DNA from 2 places in the Pseudarthrobacter sp. S9 genome. Region 2 is predicted to be linked to the other one. Evidence: riboswitches for the same ligand, from Rfam matches in the RefSeq annotation. Region 2 holds a riboswitch; the other holds the start of a gene.
The links. A riboswitch is a leader RNA that binds a small molecule or an ion and turns the genes downstream of it on or off. The one in region 2 is predicted to bind glycine.
Positions count from the first base shown of each region.

Region 1: it holds a riboswitch for glycine, as region 2 does, so the genes downstream of both, gcvP (aminomethyl-transferring glycine dehydrogenase) here and ACQCSY_RS11510 (methylenetetrahydrofolate reductase) in region 2, are expected to answer to the same signal.

Region 1 is NZ_CP189576.1:1,125,196-1,129,610, reverse strand. It holds gene ACQCSY_RS05245 (MFS transporter) at 1-1,300, opposite strand, end outside; gene ACQCSY_RS05240 (TetR/AcrR family transcriptional regulator) at 1,369-1,908, shown strand; glycine riboswitch at 2,034-2,132, shown strand; glycine riboswitch at 2,134-2,250, shown strand; gene gcvP (aminomethyl-transferring glycine dehydrogenase) at 2,290-4,415, shown strand, end outside.
Region 2 is NZ_CP189576.1:2,409,746-2,414,160, forward strand. It holds gene ACQCSY_RS11505 (hypothetical protein) at 120-614, opposite strand; gene ACQCSY_RS11510 (methylenetetrahydrofolate reductase) at 937-1,842, opposite strand; glycine riboswitch at 2,006-2,106, opposite strand; gene purU (formyltetrahydrofolate deformylase) at 2,308-3,219, opposite strand; gene cycA (D-serine/D-alanine/glycine transporter) at 3,216-4,415, opposite strand, start outside.

The DNA of each region.
Region 1 (4,415 bases), 1.3 Mb from region 2:
CCGTGCCCAGCAGGGAGCCCACCTCGTAACCGGTCTCGGAGATCGCCGCGGCCGCTCCGGACTTATCCGCCGGGACGGCCCCCAGGATCAGATCGTTGGAGATCGTCTCGGCAGCGCCCACGCCCAGGCAGAGGATCATCAGGGCCGTCAGCAGCAGGGCCGGGCCGTTGCCATGGTTGCCGAAGGCCACCAGGAAATAGCCTGCGGCGCTCAGCAGCAGGCCGCCGGCCACCACGAAGCCGGGCCGGACCTTCCGCACGAGCGGCACCACCAGCAGGCCTGCCGCGACGGTGGCGATGAGGGCCGGGACCATGGCGACGCCGGACGCGGAGGGGGACTGGCCCTCGATCAGCTGCAGGTGCTGGGCCAGGAACAGGATGAAGCCGTTGTAGGAGAACAGCGCCAGGACGTTGGCGGTGATGGCGGTGCTGAAGACCCTGTTGCCGAAGAGGCTGACATCCAGCATCGGGGCCGTGGTGCCCCCGCGGGCCAGGGCCTGCTGGCGGCGGATGAACATGTACCCCATGACCAGGCCCAGGCCGATGCTGGTGAGGGGCTCGAACGCCAGGCCGTGGGAGGCGAGTGCCTTGACGCCGTAGACCACCGGCACCATGACCAGCAGCGACAGGATGATGCTGGGCACGTCCACCCGGCCGGGTTTGGGGTCGCGGGATTCCGGAATCAGGGCCGGGCCGAGCAGCACCAGCGGCAGGATGATCGGCACTGCCACCAGCAGGACGGCTCCCCACCAGAAGTGCTCCACGAGCCAGCCGCCGGCAATCGGGCCGAGGGCTGCGCCGCCGGAGAAGCCGGCCGCCCAGATGGCCACCGCCAGCCTGCGCCGGTTGGGCTCCGGGAAAATGTTGCGGATCAAGGACAGGGTGGAGGGCATCAGCATGGCGCCGAAGAAACCAAGCCCCGCCCGGCCGGCAATCAGCCATTCGGCGCTTGGTGCGAACGCGGTGGCGGCCGAGACGGCCGCGAAGCCGGTGCTGCCGATGAAGAGGAGCTTGCGCCGGCCGATCCGGTCGCCCAGGCTGCCCATCGCCACAAGCAATCCGGCGAGGGCCAGGGGGTAGGTGTCGACAATCCAGAGCAGTTCCAAGCCGGAGGCATCGAGGCTGCGGGCGATGGCCGGCAGGGCGAAGGTCAGGGCGGTGTTGTCCACGGCCACCAGGAGTACCGGGAACATCAGCAGGGCCAGGGCCAGCCAGTCGCGCCACGGTGCCCGCGGGCGGCTGCCCGACTGGGTGCCCGTACCGATGCTGGTGCGGCTCGCGGTAATGGATGCGTTGCTCATAAAAGATAACTATACCGTCTGGACGGTAAAGTTAAGAAATGCACGCCGACACGGGCATGATAGGAACCATGCCCAGAAAACCCGTCGCCCGCGAAGCCGTCCTTGACGCCTTCGAATCCCTGCTGATCGAGGAGGGTGAACGCGCCGCGACGCTGGATGCCGTCGCGAAGCGGGCGGGCGTCTCCAAAGGCGGCCTGCTCTATCATTTCCCGACCAAGGAGGCGATGATCTCCGTGCTGCTCGAACGGCTGGACCGGCTCCTCGCGGAGGATCTCAAGGCCATGGCGGCTGCTCCGCAGGGTGCCGCGGCGTATTTCATCAAGTCCTCTGTGTGGGCGGGCACCGCGATGGACCGGGTTTTCGTGGCCGCCACGCGGCTGGCCGAGGTGGCGCACGAGGAGACCCTGCGCCGCTTCGCCGCCGGACAGGCGAGCTGGCTGGACCTGTTGGCGGGCGACGTCGGGCCTGGCATGGCCAAAGCCGTCCTGTACATGGGGGACGGGCTGTACTTCAATGCCATGCTCACCCGCGGCCCGGGCGGCCAACTCCCCGAAGTCGACGCCGACGTCGAGAGCCTCCTGGCCGCCGTCGAGCGGCTGCGCGGCTGAGGGGCCCGTCGGGCCGGACGCGCCTCACGCCCGGCGTAACCCGGACGCCCGGCGGTTTGCGGACGCGGGCCCGGCGTAGGACAATGGGAGCTGTGACTGTTGTCACGAGCAATTGAATATGCCTTTGATCTGCGGCGGGAGAGTTCTGCTTGTAGGTACAAGCAGGCGCCGTAGGAGCAAACCCTCCCCAGGAATCTCTCAGGCCCATGTACCGCCGCGGCAAGGCAACTCTGGAAAGTAGCAGGCTGTCCTCTGACATGCTGTGCTCACCGACGGTGCAAGCGGAGCCCTGCAAACGCACGGCTGCGCGGAAACTCTCAGGTCCAATACAGAGCGGGGAGGAACCCGAATCACTGTGGCGTACCCTGCGCCGCCTGAGTTATGGAGTTCCTTGTGACTGTTACTTCCGCCTCCACGTCCTTCGTTGACCGGCACATCGGCGCCCGCCGCCAGTCCGACGTCGACGCCATGCTGAAGGCTGTCGGCTACGACACCGTCGATGCGCTGGTGGACACCGCCGTTCCCAAGGACATCCGGCAGGACTCACCGCTGCGGCTGGCCGAAGCCCTCAGTGAAGTGGAGGTCCTCGCCGAGCTGCGCATGCTGGCCGCGAAGAACAAGACCGCCGTGCAGATGATCGGGCAGGGCTACTATGACACCCTCACCCCGGCCGTCATCCGCCGGAACATCCTCGAGGCGCCGGCCTGGTACACCGCCTACACCCCGTACCAGCCGGAAATCTCGCAGGGCCGGCTTGAGGCGCTGCTGAACTTCCAGACCATGGTCCAGGACCTGGTGGGCCTGCCGATCGCCAATGCCTCCCTGCTGGATGAAGCCACCGCCGTGGCCGAGGCCGTGCTGATGATGCGTCGCGCCAACAAGAATAAGACGGCCCATGACGGCAAGACCGTCCTCGACGCCGACTGCCTGCCGCAGACCATCGCGATCGTCAAGGGCCGCGCCGAGGCCCTCGGCTTCGAAGTCGAGGTCGCCGACCTCTCCAAGGGACTGCCCGACGGCGTCATCAACGGTGTCGTCCTCCAGCAGCCCGGTGTCTCCGGCCGCGTGTTCGACCACGCCCCGATCATCGCCGACGCCAAGGAACGCGGCGCCCTCGTGACCGTCGCAGCGGACCTGCTGTCCCTGACGCTCATCACCTCCCCGGGCGAGCAGGGCGCCGACATCGCCGTCGGATCCGCCCAGCGCTTCGGCGTCCCGCTGTTCTTCGGCGGCCCGCACGCCGCCTACATGGCCGTCCAGAAGGGCCTCGAACGGTCCATGCCCGGCCGCCTCGTCGGCGTGTCCAAGGATAACGCCGGTGTCCCGGCCTACCGCCTGGCACTGCAGACCCGCGAGCAGCACATCCGCCGCGAGAAGGCCACCTCCAACATCTGCACCGCCCAGGCGCTGCTGGCCATCGTGGCGTCCTTCTACGCCGTCTACCACGGCCCGGACGGCCTCAAGGCCATCGCCGAGACCACCCACGGACACGCCCGGAGCATCGCCGCCTCGCTCAAGGCCGCCGGCCTGGACGTGCTGCACACCTCGTTCTTCGACACCGTCACCGTCTCCGTCCCGGGCAGGGCGGAGCAGATCATCGCCGCCGCCGAGGCCAAGGGCATCAACCTGCGGGCCATCGACGCGGACACGGTCGGCATCTCCGCCGATGAGGCCACGACGGCGGCCATCGTCGCCGACGTCGTCGCCGCCTTCGGCGCCACGGCCGCGGACACAGCGGCGGACGTTTCCGGCTTCGGCCTGGACGCCGCCGTCGTACGCACCTCGGACTACCTGCAGCACCCGGTGTTCAGCACGCACCGCTCCGAGACCCAGCTGCTGCGCTACATCCGCCGCCTCTCGGACCGCGACCTGGCCCTGGACCGGACCATGATCCCGCTGGGCTCCTGCACCATGAAGCTGAACGCCACGGCCGAGATGGAAGCCATCTCCTGGCCCGAGTTCGCCTCCATCCACCCCTTCGCCCCGGACTCCCAGACCGCCGGCTGGCGCGAACTGATCGAGGACCTGGAAGCCCAGCTGACCGAGATCACCGGCTACGACCAGGTCTCCATCCAGCCCAACGCGGGATCGCAGGGCGAGCTCGCGGGCCTGCTGGCCATCCGCGGCTACCACCTCTCCCGCGGCGACGCCCAGCGCAACGTCTGCCTCATCCCGGCCTCGGCCCACGGCACCAACGCCGCCTCCGCAGTGCTCGCCGGCATGAAGGTGGTCGTGGTTGCCACCGCCGCCGACGGCACGATCGACCACGCCGACCTCACCGCCAAGATCGAGGCCAGCAAGGACGCCCTGTCCGCCATCATGATCACCTACCCGTCCACCCACGGCGTGTACGACGCCGATGTGCGCGAGGTCTGCGACGCCGTCCACGCCGCCGGCGGCCAGGTCTACATCGACGGCGCCAACCTCAACGCGCTCGTGGGCCTGGCCCAGCCCGGCCTGTTCGGCGGCGACGTCTCCCACCTGAACCTGCACAAGACCTTCTGCAT
Region 2 (4,415 bases):
ATCGGCAGATCGGAAGGCAGGGAATGATCCGCGGGGGAAAACCTTCCGGGGCTGCCCCGGACGACGGCGCGGTGCCGCCGGCCGGGGCAGCGTCCGGCTGGCCGGGCCAGCCGCGCGGATCAGCCGTTGGAGCTGGAGCCGTCCGTGGCGGGGGCGCTGGAGTCTGCGGGACCCCTGCCGCCGCCGGGGCGGCCCTGGCCCTGCTCCTGCGTTCCGGTGACGGTGAAGTTCTCATCGAGCAGGACGGTGGCCTGGGTGCCGTCGGCCTTCGTGATGTGGGCTTCGTAGGTGGCGCCGTCGGCGTCGGTCTCCATCCGCTCGATTGTCGCATCAGGTTGGGCTGCCTTCACGGCCGCCTCGACCTTGGCGGCGTTGTCCCCGGTGAGGATCTCCTCCGTCTTGCCGTTCGCCTGGTGCTGCCCACGCGGGCCGGCGGTGCCGCCGTCGGGCATTCCGTATCCGTTGCCGTAACCGCTTGCGGCGGTGGCGGGGCTCGACGACGAGGTGCCGGTGGCGTCGTCGGCCATCGCGGGGAGGGCTGCCGCCCCGATGGCGCCGCCGCTGATGACCGCGGCGAGCATGATGCCCGCGGTGGTCTTGTTGATCTTTGCCATGTGAAACTCCTTTGCTGGGGCCCGGATCCCGGGCCGGCCGAGGTTTCGGCCTGGGACCAGCTTCAGCTGTGGAGTTATCGCCGCGCTTTCCGGTGGCTGTGCCCGTGCTGTGAGTGCCTGTGGGGTCTGCCCGGAGTTGGGGTCTGACCCCACATCGATTGCTCCGCAACGGCCCTTTTGGGGGCTCAGAAGGGCCGTTGCGGAGCAGTCGATGGGTAGGACGACGACGTCCATGATGACGCGCCCCTTGATCTTCTCCGCCACGCCGCGCTAGACGCGGTTGCTCCCCGTGACACTGGCGGTCACCCCGGGCTTCGCTGTCTCAGCGTTCATTCGAGATTCCCTGGTTAGCGCCGACGTGGACAAGGGCTTCGGCTTGCTGGCTATGGAGCCCGGGCAGGATGTCCAGGCTGTTAAAGCTGTAAAGATGGACTCCGGCCACGAAGTTGCGCATCAGAGCCAGTTCGGAGATCAGGCTTTCTGGCGAGTATCTGTTACCCACCAGGAGGCGGCGGGACAGCGGGCCCTGACGGCTGAGGAACTTCAGTGATGTGCCGACTCCGATCTTCCTTGCCAGTGGAATGAGTTCGCTCCGTGCGATGGGACCGGCTACGCCCGCCCAGACCGGCAGCTGAAACCCTTCTCGTCTCAGAAGCTGCACGTAGCCGCTGATCTTGGGTGCTGCAAAGCACATTTGCGTCACCACGTGGGAGGCCAGATGCTGTTTGTCGAGCAGCGAATCAAGCAGACGCAGTTGACTGACCTGCGGATGGCCTTCGGGGTACCCGGCCACTCCAATTGACATGCTGCCTCCCGATATGTCTGCGATGTCCTCCATGAGTGAAATGCTCGACTCATAAGGGCCGGCATAGTGGGGGGCATCACCGGCAATCGCGAATACCTCAGTTATTCCGGCGACTTCGCAGTCCCTCAGTATGCCTGCGAGCTGTGAACGGTCGCTCAGGCTCCGTGCGGCCAAATGCGGAACTACTCGGTATCCGTGGGAAGCCAACTGAAGCGCAGTGCGCATTGTCCGTCCGACTCCGTGATGCGGCAGGCATGTCACAGTGACCGTCGCGGAAGTGGGAAGCAGTGCATTGATCCTGGTGACTATTTCGTCCCCAGGGATTATTTCCATGCGGGTGGGAAGAACGGTGTCGATGTCGGCCTGGCGACGCGCGTCGAGATGCCGATCGGCAAAGTTTGATGAAAGTGATGGAACCGTCATGAGGAACTCCAGGGTATGGCCGGCGCTATATGCGCCGGAGCGGACCGGGTTCCTCCCCGCTCTGTATTGGACCTGAGAGATTCCGCGCAGCCATGATTTCGCAGGGGCTCCGCTTGCACCGTCGGTGAGTCCGGGCTTTCGCCTGACTGCTTTCCAGAGTTGCCTCGCCGTGGCGGTACATGGGCCTGAGAGATTCCTGGGGAGGATTTGCTCCTACGGCGCCTGCCCGGTTGATGACTGGGAGGACTCTCCCGCCACGGTTCGAAAGGCATATTCAGTTGTGTCAAGGTCGGACCCGCAGATCCGTGGCACCGGCAGCCACGCGTCTCTTGACGCGAAGCCGCCGGCGCCCAGAGAGCCCACGAACACCCGCTGGCCGTACCATTCCAGTACGGAATAGACTGGGGCCCGCAGGAAATCGAGGGAGCGGGAGGAGTCAGGTATCTTCTGGTTCTGGAAGCGGAGTCAGCGAAGGACGACTGTCCGGTTCCCTGACAAAATGATTCTTCCCTCAGAGTGCCAACGTACTGCGTTTGTGAGTGCTTTACATTCGGCGTCCCTGCCGACCGTCACGAGGTCTGAGGGGCTGAAGGTGTGGTCGACCTCGATCACCTGCTGGGCAATGATGGGTCCCTCATCCAGCTCCGAATTTACGTAGTGCGCCGTTGCGCCGACTGTTTTGACTCCCCGTTCGTAGGCCTGGTGATAGGGCTTGGCGCCCTTGAAGCTGGGCAGGAAGGAGTGGTGGATGTTGATGGCCTTGCCGGCGAGCCGGGCCGTAAGGTTGTCGCTGAGAACCTGCATGTAGCGGGCCAGGACGACCAGCTCAACATTGTATGTGTCTACTAGTTCGAGCAGCTCGGATTCCGCTTCTTGCTTTGTTTCCTGGCTCACGGGGATGTGGTGGAACGGGATTCCGTGCCAGGTGACAAGATCCTCATGGTCTTGGTGGTTGGATACAACCGCGACGATCTCGACTGGCAGTTCGCCGCTGCGGGCGCGGAAGAGCAGATCGTTAAGGCAGTGGCCATACTTGGAGACCATGACCAGGATTCGTTGCTTTCGGTCATGGGGCTCCAGTCGCCAATTCATTTCCCATTTTGCAGCCACCGGAGCGAAATCCTGTCGGAGTTCTTCGCGGGTTGAGACGCTGCCAGTTGAGATGAAGTGCACCCTCATGAAGAAGTGCCCTTCTTTTTGGTCGCCGAACTGTTTGATGTCGATGATGTAGCAGCTGTGGTCCAGGAGAAATTCGGCAACTGAGTGAACAATCCCGGGCGATTCGGCGCAGTCGAGTGTGAGCACATACTCCGCGGTCACCGCCTCCGAGCGATCGAGTGCCGGGCTGTTGGACTGTGCTGTCGTTTCTGTCCTCATTGTCCGTCAACCGTGACTTTGCCAAGGAGCTCCGGGGCAGCATTTTGCTCCGACCGGAGCTCGTCCTGGAACGTCGCGTAGCGGGCCAGATGGGCGGGACGGCGGCGCAGGACGGACCAGGCGATGCCGAGCACGATAAACCAGACCGGCGTGACCAGCAGTGCGGTGAGCGTGTCTGCCTGGGTGGTCAGCGTCCAGAGCACGAAAGCGAAGAACGCGAAGACCACCCACACCATCGGGATGCCGCCGGGCATCTTGAACTTGGACTCGGCATGCAGCTGCGGGCGGCGCTTGCGGAAGGCGAGGTAGCTGGCCAGGATGATCGACCAGACAAAGACGAAGCAGACCGCGGACACGGTGGTGACCATGTCAAACGCCTTGCCGATGTCCTGTCCGGCATACATCAGCACGACGCCGGAGAGCAGCAGAACACAGGACAGGAACAGGGCGTTGCGGGGAACCTTGCGGCGGGAAAGGCCACCGAAAAGGGCCGGCGCGTCACCCTCCTGGGCCAGGCCATAGACCATGCGGGACGTGGAGTAGATGCCGGAGTTGGCCGAGGACATAGCCGAGCTGAGCACCACCAGGTTGACCACCGTGGCGGCGGCGCCCAGGCCGGCCAGCGAGAACATGGCAATGAACGGGCTGTGCCCGGCGGCGAACTGGGTCCAGGGCGTGACGGACATCAGGATGATCAGGGCGCCCACGTAGAAGAGCAGCACACGCACCGGGATGGAGTTGATGGCCTTGGGCAGGTTCTTCTCCGGGTCCTTGGCCTCTGCGGCCGTGGTGCCCACCAGCTCAATGCCTACAAACGCGAAGACGGCAATCTGGAAGCCGGCCACGAAGCCCATGAACTCGTTCGGGAAGAAGCCGCCATGGCTCCACAGGTTGGTGAAGCTGGCCGGTCCGGCGTCGGACTGGAACCCGCTGAAGATCATGAACAGACCCACCACGATCAGCGCCGCAATGGCGATGATCTTGATGAGGGCGAACCAGAACTCGGTCTCACCGAAAGCCTTCACGGTGGTCAGGTTCAGCAGCAGCAGGATGGCGATGGTGGCCAGGCCCGGGATCCACAGCGGGAGCCCCGGCCAGAGTTCCGGTGAGTACCCGGCGATGGCTATGACATCCGCGATTCCGGTGATCACCCAGCAGAACCAATAAGTCCACCCTGTGAAGAAGCCGGCCCAGGG